Regions from separate parts of the Mesorhizobium sp. M0195 genome, predicted to be linked through region 1. Evidence: predicted binding sites of a transcription regulator. Region 1 holds the regulator's gene; the other holds the start of a gene.
What was found. Region 1 encodes LexA, which represses DNA repair genes until DNA is damaged. Its sites were predicted from a motif close to TGTTCNNNNTGTGTTCNG; they were not measured.
Positions count from the first base shown of each region.

Region 2: NKJ12_RS02070 (YifB family Mg chelatase-like AAA ATPase) is a predicted target of LexA. The motif match lies at 3,649-3,666, and genes of this name have one in related genera.

Region 1 covers NZ_JAMYSV010000018.1:80,862-86,139, forward strand. Annotated here, with positions in the region: gene NKJ12_RS25935 (hormone-sensitive lipase) at 1-331, opposite strand, end outside; gene kynU (kynureninase) at 428-1,675, opposite strand; gene lexA (transcriptional repressor LexA) at 2,126-2,860, shown strand; gene NKJ12_RS25950 (ComEC/Rec2 family competence protein) at 2,854-5,278, opposite strand, start outside.
Region 2 covers NZ_JAMYSV010000001.1:409,650-414,927, reverse strand. Annotated here, with positions in the region: gene NKJ12_RS02075 (malate synthase G) at 1-1,800, shown strand, start outside; gene NKJ12_RS02070 (YifB family Mg chelatase-like AAA ATPase) at 2,024-3,556, opposite strand; gene gshB (glutathione synthase) at 3,719-4,660, opposite strand; gene NKJ12_RS02060 (GtrA family protein) at 4,881-5,255, opposite strand; gene NKJ12_RS02055 (glycosyltransferase) at 5,264-5,278, opposite strand, start outside.

The sequences.
Region 1 (5,278 bases):
AGAGCGTGTAGGACGGCATGGCAACTGCATAGCCGCGATCAACAGCGCCCGCGGCAAGATGTGACCAGAAACTCTTGTCGAATGCCATCCAGTAGCCGCCATGGACGAACACCACGACCCCCTTCGGCTTGGTGGCCGGCAGGAAAAGATCGAACCGGTTGCGTGGGTTATCGCCATAGGCCAGGTCGAGCCGCGCCCTGCCCTCGGTCGAAAGCGCCTCGCGGAAAACCTGCGCGGGCTCGACCCAGGCCGCCGGCCAGCGATCGCTGCCGGCTATGTTGGCGCCGTTGGCATAGGCGTTGTCCCAATCGGCAATATGACGTTCGAACACCCTGCGCCCTCCCTGGCAATATGGCCTTGCAACCTAGCCGCGAGCATCGCGCGGCGCATCATCGCCAGCCTCACGATTCCAGCTCTCGCATCAATCTCAAGTGACAGCCGCCTTGATGGCGAAGCGCGCATCCTTCCACGCACCGGTGCGCAGGATGTCCTCAAGCACTTCGACGGCCTGCCAGACATCGGCATAGCCGACATAGAGCGGGGTGAAGCCGAAGCGCATGGTCGATGGCGCGCGAAAATCGCCGATCACACCACGTTCGATCAGCGCGCGCATGATCTGGTAGCCATGCTCATGCATGAATGAAATCTGGCTGCCGCGTTTTTCCCCATCGCGCGTGCTTTCGAGCGTGAGGCCGTAAGTGCCGCACTTTGCCTCGACAAGCTCGATGAACAGATCGGCCAGTGCGATGCTCTTCTTGCGCACCGCAGTCATGTCGACATCGTCCCAGATGTCGAGCGCGCCCTTCAGCGTGCGCATCGAAAGGATCGGCTGGGTGCCGCACAGAAACCGGCGGATGCCGGTGCCGGCCGCATAGCCTGGCTCGAAGGCGAAGGGTCGTGCATGGCCCCACCAGCCGGTGAGCGGCTGCTGGATGTCGGAAAGATGCCGCTCAGCCGCATAGATGAAGGCAGGCGCGCCCGGGCCGCCATTCAGATATTTATAGGTGCAGCCAACGGCAAAATCGGCGTTTGCTTTGTCGAGCTCGACTGGCATCGCGCCAGCGGTGTGGCAGAGATCCCAGACGATCATCGCCCCGGCTTCCTGGGCCGTGCGCGTCAGAGCCGGCATGTCGCGCAGTTCGCCCGATTTGTAGTTGACGTGATTGACCAGCACCACGGCGGTGCGATCGTCGATCAGCTCCTCGATGGTCGGCGCGTCGACCCCCGAGAGGCGCAGCAGCGCATCTTTTCGCGTCGAAACCACACCCTCAGCCATGTAGAGGTCTGTCGGAAAACTATCTCCCTCGGCGACGATGGCCTGCCGCTCCGGTCGCATGGCCATGGCCGCGTGCAGCAGCTTGTAGATGTTGACCGACGTCGTGTCGCAGACCACCGTCTGGCCGACCGCGGCACCGATCAGGCGCCCGAGCTGGTCGCCAAGTTCAAGCGGCATGTTGAACCAGCGGGCCGTGTTCCATGCGCGGATGAGATCATGCGACCATTCTTCGGTCGCGGCCTTGCGCAATTCATCGAAGGCGGCACGTGAAGCAGCTCCTAGCGAATTGCCGTCGAGATAGATCACTCCTTGCGGCAACACAAAGCGGTCGCGCATCGCGCGCAGCGGATCCGCGGCATCCATCGCCTTTACGGCCACGAGATCGGGAATTCCCGTCATGATTTGCCTGCTCCCTCAAAAAAATCCAACGCAACGCCGGACACGCATCAACTGTTCTTCCATTACCGGGTAGCGCGTAGCAAGGCTCCACCGGCGAGAAGCAGCCTGACCAGGCGGTGGAAACCTGGAGTTAGCCCGAGGTTGGCGTTTTGAGTTCGTTTCGTTCACGGTGCATTGACCAAACAGCACCAGTCGATACGGGTTCAATTCCGTGCCCTTTGCCGACCGACGGCCGATGCCAGTGCCGCCTTCAAGGAGGCCAGAACGGCGCAAACGAAAGCAGAATCAAGGGGATGAGGCTCGCGGCGGTGAAAATACGGTACGCCGGTAGGGGACGTCGTTTGTTTCCCGAGCCTTAACGCATTCATTAAACTTTAAACAGTTGCGGAACACAACTGGAACAGATAGTGTCTGTTCTGGGTTTGTTTTCTGATTCTGTTGGGGGTCGCTATGCTGACACGCAAACAACACGAACTGCTTATGTTCATCCACGAAAGGTTGAAGGAAAGCGGTATCCCACCTTCCTTCGACGAGATGAAGGAAGCGCTCGACCTGGCTTCCAAATCCGGAATCCACCGACTGATTACGGCGCTGGAGGAGCGCGGCTTCATTCGCCGTTTGCCCAACCGGGCCCGTGCGCTGGAGGTACTACGCCTGCCTGACTCGATCGCCCCCGGCCTCAATGCGGCACGCAAGTTCTCGCCGAGTGTCATCCAGGGCAGTCTTGGGCAAGGTGCCCCTCGGCAGGGCAAGCCCACATCGTCGCGCGTCCCTGCAGCCGGCAATGACGACGATGTCGTCGCCGCCGTTTCGATCCCGGTAATGGGCCGCATCGCCGCTGGTGTGCCGATCGATGCTATCCAGCACCAGACGCATTCGATTTCGGTGCCGCCGGATATGATCATGGGCGGCGAGCATTATGCGCTCGAGGTCAAAGGCGATTCGATGATCGAGGCTGGCATTTTCGACGGCGACACGGTGATCATCCGCAACGCCGATACGGCGAGCCCCGGTGAGATCGTGGTGGCCTTGGTCGACGAGGAGGAAGCGACGCTGAAGCGGTTCCGCCGCAAGGGCGCCTCGATCGCCCTGGAGGCCGCCAATCCGGCCTACGAGACGCGCATCTTCGGACCAGACAGGGTCAAGGTGCAGGGCAAGCTCGTTGGGCTGATCCGCCGCTACTGAGTTGCGCCCTTGGTGCCGGCTTTTGGATTGTCGGCTCTGCGGTATGGCGGCAGGCCGCGCGCCGCGCGTGAAAATTTCCGCTGCACGTGCCAGGGCCGGTATGATTTTTCGACGGCGAAGCGGATTTCGGCGCGTGTTGCCGCTTGTGGATCGAAATAGACGGCCGCACTTCCCGCGCGCGCCAGTTGCCGTTTGGTGACGACGAGGACCAGCCGGTCGTAGTAGCAGGGATTATGGGCGGTGGCGTCGTCGATGACGATCAAGCTGGCGAAGGCGCAGGCTGGCCGTGCGGTATCGCGGTCCTTGGCTTGCGCAATGATCGCGCCGGATGGATGCCTGGCGAGGCAGAGACCGTCCGTGCAAATGAACGGCATGCCCGGCGGTAGGTCGGCCGGATCGGCAATGTCGAATTGCGGATCGTTCTTTCCAGGTGTTTCCGGCGCGACGATAGCCTCTGATGTGAGCGCGCGTTTCCAGTTGTCGATCGTGAACTCATTCGGGCGTGCCCGGTTGACGGCGAGCTCACCGCTGCCGATCGGCAGCGCGACCAGCCGTGCGTCCTCCGAGATCAATACGTCGGGTACGCGCGTCTGCGTTGTCGTTAGCAAGCCGGCGAGCGCAAAAGGAAGTGCCGCGAGCCGCAACCAGGTCGTCGCCATGCTGGCAATGACGAGGGCGATCGTCACCAAAAGGACAGATCTCAGCGAAATCAGTCCGACCGCATCGATCGGCGAGCGCTCGGAGATCCACCCGGACAGGGCGATCATCGCCGTCAGCCCTTTGCCCATCACGTATAGGAAAGGCCCATCCGCGCCGAACGGCATCGCCAGCGCACTGAGGACGGCGAAGGGCATGACGACCAGTGAGACGATGGGCATGATGGCCAGATTGGCGAACAGGCTGAGCGGCGCCACGCGCTGGAAATGCCATATGGCGAAAAGCGCCGTGGCGCTCCCTGCAATGATCGAGGTCATCGCCAGGCCGCCCATGCCCAGCAGGACCTTTCGCGTGGCGAGGCGTAGCGGCGACCGCCGCGGCGGCGGCGTGGTGGCCCTGCCGGCGCGGTAGTCGGACCAGCCGGCATAGGCGCCGACAAGGGCCGCCGTCGCGGCGAAGGACATCTGGAAGCTCGGACCGACCACCTCGTGCGGCGACACCACGATGACCGCGATGGCCGAGATCGCCAGGTTGCGCATGGTGAGCGCGGCCCGGTCGAACAGCACGGCGATAAGCATCACCGCCAGCATGATGAAGCTGCGTTCGGCCGCTACCACAATGCCGGAAAAGACGAGGTAGGCCGCAATCGAAAAAAGCGCGGCGGCTGCGGCATATTTCTTGACCGGCCGTCGCGATGAGAAGTCGGGAAACAGCGCAAAGGCGCCGCGTAGCAGCGCCATGATGGTGCCGGCGACCAACGCCATATGCAGCCCCGAGATGGAGATGATGTGGTAGATGCCTGTACGCCGCATCGCTTCGTTGATCTCCTCGGGAATGCCGGCGCGCACGCCAACGATCAGCGCAGCAGCAATCTCGCCCTCGGCGCCGCCGATGCGGCTGCGGATATGGTCGGCGATGGATTCGCGCGCGTCTTCGATCGCGGAAGAAAGCCGCGCGGCAAGCGGCATGCTGCCCGAAGCCACGACTTTCGGATTGCCGAGAAAGAAGCCGCTGCCGCCGATACCGGCGAAATAGCTGTCGAAGGAGAAATCATAGCTGTCGGGCCGCACCGGGCCGGTCGGCGGCAGCAGCCGCACATAGCCGGTGATCTCGGAACCAGCGGCCAGCTCAGCCGGTATCTTCATCGCCGAAATGCGGACCCGTTCCGGCATGTAGCGCAGCGTCGGCCTGGCGGTTGAGATCACATCGATTGTCAGTCTGATGCGGCCGCTCGCCATGGGCTCGTACGATACGACACGACCCGTCAGCCGCGTCGAGATTTCGGAACCGAGCATATGCGTCCCGACACGCCAGGTCTCGAACTTGGCGGCAAGCACGCCAAGCGCGCAGAGCAGCGCCACCATGAAGCACAGGCGGGTCCTGGGCCATGACCGCGAGATGACGGCACAAAGGGCCGCGAGGAGCACGATTGCGATCGGCTGCGGAAAGGCCGGCTCCACCGACAGCGCGAAATATACGACCACCCCGCATGCGAGGAACACCGGCACCAGCAGGAAGGCGACGCCACGGTCGAGTTCCAGGCCGGCTGCCGAGGTTACGCTGTTGCGGATGCGGGATGGTGACGGGAGGCGGAAACGCCGGCGTAGGCGCACGATGGGCTCGGACGCAGGCACCGGAACCGTTGCTGGGTCGCTGGCCGGCAGCGACGGAGCATCGAAGCGCGGAGCGGGCAGCAATGCCGATACCGGCAGGGCAGGCGGGGGAGCGGCAAACAGCAAGCGTTCGCTGACGCCGCTACCA
Region 2 (5,278 bases), on a different contig from region 1:
GCGCTGAACGCCGCCAATGCGCGCTGGGGTTCGCTGTACGATGCGCTCTACGGCACCGATGCCATTCCGGAGACGGACGGCGCCGAGCGAGGCAACAAATTCAATCCGGCGCGCGGTGCCAAGGTCGTCGCCTGGGTGAAAAGCTTCTTCGACGAGGCGGCGCCGCTCACCACAGGCAAATGGGCCGGCGTCAACGGGCTTTCGGTCGCCAACGGCATGTTGCGGCTCGGCGAGGGTGCCGGCGCCACCACGCTTGCCGACCTCAAGCAGTTTGCCGGCTATCGCGGCGATGCCGCCAATCCCGAAGCCGTCCTGCTGGTCAAGAGCGGCCTGCACATCGAAATCGTTGTCGACCACAACAACCAGATCGGCCGCACCGATCCGGCCGGCATTGCCGATGTCGTGCTGGAATCGGCGCTGACCACCATCCAGGACTGCGAGGATTCGGTCGCCGCGGTGGATGCGCAGGACAAGGTGCTGGTCTACCGCAACTGGCTCGGCCTGATGAAGGGCGACTTGGCGGAAGAGATCACCAAGGCCGGCAAGAGCTTTGTCCGCAGGCTCAACCCCGACCGCACCTATACCGCGCCGGATGGCGGCACGCTGACCTTGTCCGGCCGCTCGCTGATGCTGGTCAGGAATGTCGGCCACCTCATGACCAATCCGGCGATATTAGACCGCGAAGGCAACGAGGTGCCGGAAGGCATCATGGATGCGGCGCTGACGGTGCTGATCGCGCTGCACGACATCGGCCCGAAGGGGCGGCGCGCCAATTCTCGCGCCGGCTCAATGTATATCGTAAAGCCCAAGATGCACGGGCCCGACGAAGTTGCCTTCGCGGTCGAGATTTTCGACCGCGTCGAAGCGCTGCTCGGCATGGCGAAAAACACCATCAAGATGGGCATCATGGACGAAGAGCGGCGCACCACCGTCAACCTCAAGGAGGCGATCCGCGCCGCGAAAGATCGCGTCGTCTTCATCAACACCGGCTTTCTCGACCGCACCGGCGATGAGATCCACACCTCGATGGAAGCCGGCCCGATGATCCGCAAGGGCGACATGAAACAGGCCGCCTGGATTGCCGCCTACGAAGCCTGGAACGTCGATACCGGCCTCGAATGCGGGCTGGCCGGCCGCGCCCAGATCGGCAAGGGCATGTGGGCGATGCCCGACCTGATGGCGGCAATGCTGGCCGAGAAAATCGCGCACCCCAAGGCCGGCGCCAACACCGCCTGGGTGCCGTCGCCGACGGCAGCAACCCTGCATGCCACGCACTACCACAAGGTCGACGTCCACGCCGTGCAGCAGGCTCTGAAGAGCCGGCCCAAGGCCAGGCTCGACGACATCCTGTCGGTACCGGTGGCAAGGCTGCCGAACTGGTCTCAGGAAGACATCCAGAAGGAGCTCGACAACAACGCGCAGGGGATTCTGGGCTATGTCGTGCGCTGGATCGACCAGGGCGTCGGCTGTTCGAAAGTACCAGATATAAACGACGTCGGCCTGATGGAGGACCGCGCCACGCTGCGCATCTCCTCTCAGCACATCGCCAACTGGCTGCATCACCGCGTCTGCACGCCCGAGCAGGTCATGGAGACGATGAAGCGCATGGCGGCTATCGTCGACCGCCAGAATGAAGGCGATCCGCTCTACCGGCCGATGGCACCGGAATTCGACAAGTCCATCGCCTTCCTCGCCGCCTGCGATCTCGTCTTCAAAGGCCGCGTCCAGCCCAACGGCTACACCGAGCCAGTGCTGCACGCGCGGAGGTTGGAATTGAAGGCGAAAGGGCAGGAGCGATAGTCGCCAGCGTCCCCCTCCCCTCAAGGGGAGGGTGGCCCGAAGGGCCGGGAGGGGTCCTGGGTGCAGTGCGCTGACGCCCATTCTGACGATGCGCCTCGGGAAGAGCACGGCAACGCTCCGCACGCGGATCGGTTTCGAAATACAGCAAGGCCGAGGGTCCCACCACTGACCCCACCCGGCCGCTTCGCGGCCACCCTCCCCTCAAGGGGGAGGGGAGCGTCCCTCACGCCGCTTGTGCCATCCGCTCCGAACTCATGCGGTAGGAAATCGCCTCGGCCAGATGGATGCGGCCGACCGTCTCGCTGGCCTCAAGATCGGCCAGTGTCCGCGCCACCTTCAAGACGCGGTGGTAGGCTCGTGCGGAAAAGCCGAGCTTTTCGCTGGCATCCCTCAGCAGCGACAGGCCGGCGGCATCCGGCATGGCGATCTCCTCGATGACCGACGGCGAGCAATGCGCGTTGGTGGTGGCGGAGGTCGCGCCGAGCCGTTCGAAACGCTCACGCTGGATCGTACGGGCGCGGGCGACGCGTAGTGCCACAGCTGCGCTCTTCTCCGCCCGGTCCGGCCGGATCAGATCGCTGGCCGAGACCGCCGGCACCTCGATCCTGAGATCGATGCGATCGAGCAGCGGGCCGGAAATGCGCGCCTGGTAGTCGGTGCGGCAGCGGTCGCCGCGCAGGCAGCGATAGCCCGGCTCGCCGGCCATGCCGCAGCGGCACGGGTTCATCGCCGCGACCAGCTGGATGCGCGCCGGATAGGTGACGCGATGATTGGCGCGCGCGATCATGCAGTCGCCGGTCTCCAGCGGCTGGCGCAGCGCATCGAGCGCCTGCGGCGAGAATTCGGGAAACTCGTCGAGGAACAGCACGCCGTGATGGGCGAGCGAGGCCTCGCCCGGCCGCACGCGCAACCCGCCACCGACCATCGCCGCCATCGAAGCCGAATGATGTGGCGCGCGGAACGGCCGCCGGTCGGTGAGCTTTCCTTCCCCGAGCTCGCCGGCCACCGAGGCGATCATCGAGACTTCGAGCAATTCCCTGGGCGCCAGCGGCGGCAGGATCGACGGCAGCCGCTGCGCCAGCATCGACTTTCCCGACCCCGGCGGCCCGACCATCAAAAGATTGTGGCCGCCGGCGGCCGCCACCTCCAGCGCCCGCTTGGCGGTCTCCTGGCCCTTGATGTCGGCAAGGTCGGGCAGGTCGCGCGCCGCGGCATGGATGCCGGCTTCCGGCCGTGACAGAACCTGCGTGCCGCGAAAATGATTGGCGATGGCAATCAGGCTGCGCGGCGCCAATATGTCGAAATCCTTGCCGGCCCAGGCCGCTTCCGGCCCGCAGGCGAACGGGCAGATCAGGCCCTTGCCTTCGGCATTGGCGCCGATCGCCGCCGGCAGCGCGCCGGCCACCGCGGCAATGGTGCCGTCGAGCGATAATTCACCAAGCACGACATAGCCGGCCAGCATGTCGCCCGGAATGGCGCCGAGCGCCGCCATCAGCCCGAGCGCGATCGGCAAATCGTAGTGGCTGCCTTCCTTCGGCAGGTCGGCGGGTGCCAGATTGACGGTGACCTTCTTCGACGGCATCGACAGGCCGGATGCATGAAGTGCTGCCTGCACCCGCTCGCGGCTTTCGGCTACAGCCTTGTCGGCCAGCCCGACGATGTGCATGTTGACCTTGCCCGGCGCGATCATCACCTGCACGTCGACCGGCACGGCCTCGATGCCTTGGAAAGCAACCGTGCGAACCCGCGCCACCATGTCTTCACCCCGGATGCGGCTTTTGCCCCAAGCCTTTGCGATCATGCCGCGAACGGCGTCACCAGAGACAACCATAGATTTCCGGCGAAGGCAAGAACATTTGGGGAACGGCTGAACGCAACGGCTGCGATGGTTTGCAACGCGGCCGCTCGCGAAGCGAGGCTAGCTGCGCTTCTCCTCCACCGCATTCCAGAACAGGCTGGCGATGTCGGCGCCGCCGAAGCGCTGCACTTCGCGTATGCCGGTCGGTGAGGTCACGTTGATCTCGGTCATGTAGTCGCCGATGACGTCGATGCCGACGAGGATGAAGCCGCGCTCCTTCAGCGAGGGGCCGATGCGGGCGCAGATCTCGCGTTCGCGTTCCGTCAGCTCGGTCTTTTCGGCGCGGCCGCCGACATGCATGTTGGAGCGCGAATCGTGCTCGGCCGGCACGCGGTTGATGGCGCCGACAGGCTCGCCGTCGATCAGGATGATGCGCTTGTCGCCAGCCCGCACCTCCTTGAGGTAGCGCTGCACGATGTAGGGTTCGCGGAACATCTGGCCGAACATTTCGAGCAGCGAGGCGAGGTTGCGGTCGGCCTCATGCAGGTGGAAGATGCCGGCGCCGCCATTGCCGTAGAGCGGCTTGACGATGATGTCGCCGAACTCCTTGCGGAAGGCGGCGACCTCGAGCGGATCCTTGGTGATCAGCGTATCCGGCATCAGGTCGGGAAATTCGGTGACGAAGATCTTTTCCGGGCTGTTGCGCACCCAGGCTGGGTCGTTGACCACCAGCGTCTTCGGATGGATGCGCTCGAGGATATGCGTGGTGGTGATGTAGTTCATGTCGAAGGGCGGATCCTGCCGCAAAAGGATGACGTCCATCTCCGACAGGTCGGTGCGGACTTCTTCGCCTAGCGAATAATGATTGCCCTTCTCGTCGCGGACCTGCATCGCCTCGATACGGGCAAACACCTTGCCGTCGCGCAGCGACAGCCGGTCGGGCGTGTAGTGGAACAACTGGTGCCCGCGCCGCTGCGCTTCCAGCGACAGCGCAAACGACGTATCGCCGGCAATCGACACGGTGGAGATGTGGTCCATCTGGACGGCGACTTTCAGGGGCATGGGTGCTCTCCGGCGCACTTGAAGCGACGTGCGTCCACCTGGACGCAAATACGCTCCAACATTCTTGAATCCATGCATCGTGCTTTCCGAAAATCGATTCCGATTTTTCGGGCCGATGCATCGACGACAGCGATATAGGGAAATCGGCGGCCTCTGCCAATCGGCCAAGGTCATGATGAGGGTACGCTTCGCTTGGCGCAGACCCCAATGCGATGTGCCTTCAGCGGTCGAAGACCAGCTTGGAATAGCCGAGGAAGGACAGCGCCATGGCAACCAGCGAGGCGACCGCAAGACCTATGAGCGGCGACACCATCGGCAGCGCGAACAGCATGGCGCAATAGACGAAATAATTGACGAGGCTGGTGGCAATGCCGACGCCGCCATAGCGTGCGCCCTCTTGCGCGACGCCGCGGCTGGAAGGCGAGAAGGTCAGATGGCGGTTGATCAGCCAGGTGACGGACAGGGCAAAACCGATCGAGATGATGCGAGCCGCGAACGGTCCGAGCGGCGCTATCGTCAGCACCAGCCAAAGCGCCGCCGCGTCGGCGACGAAGCCGATGCCGCCGGCGACAACGAAGCGGGCGAGGCGTCCCATTTAGAGATCTAAGCCGCCCGCGA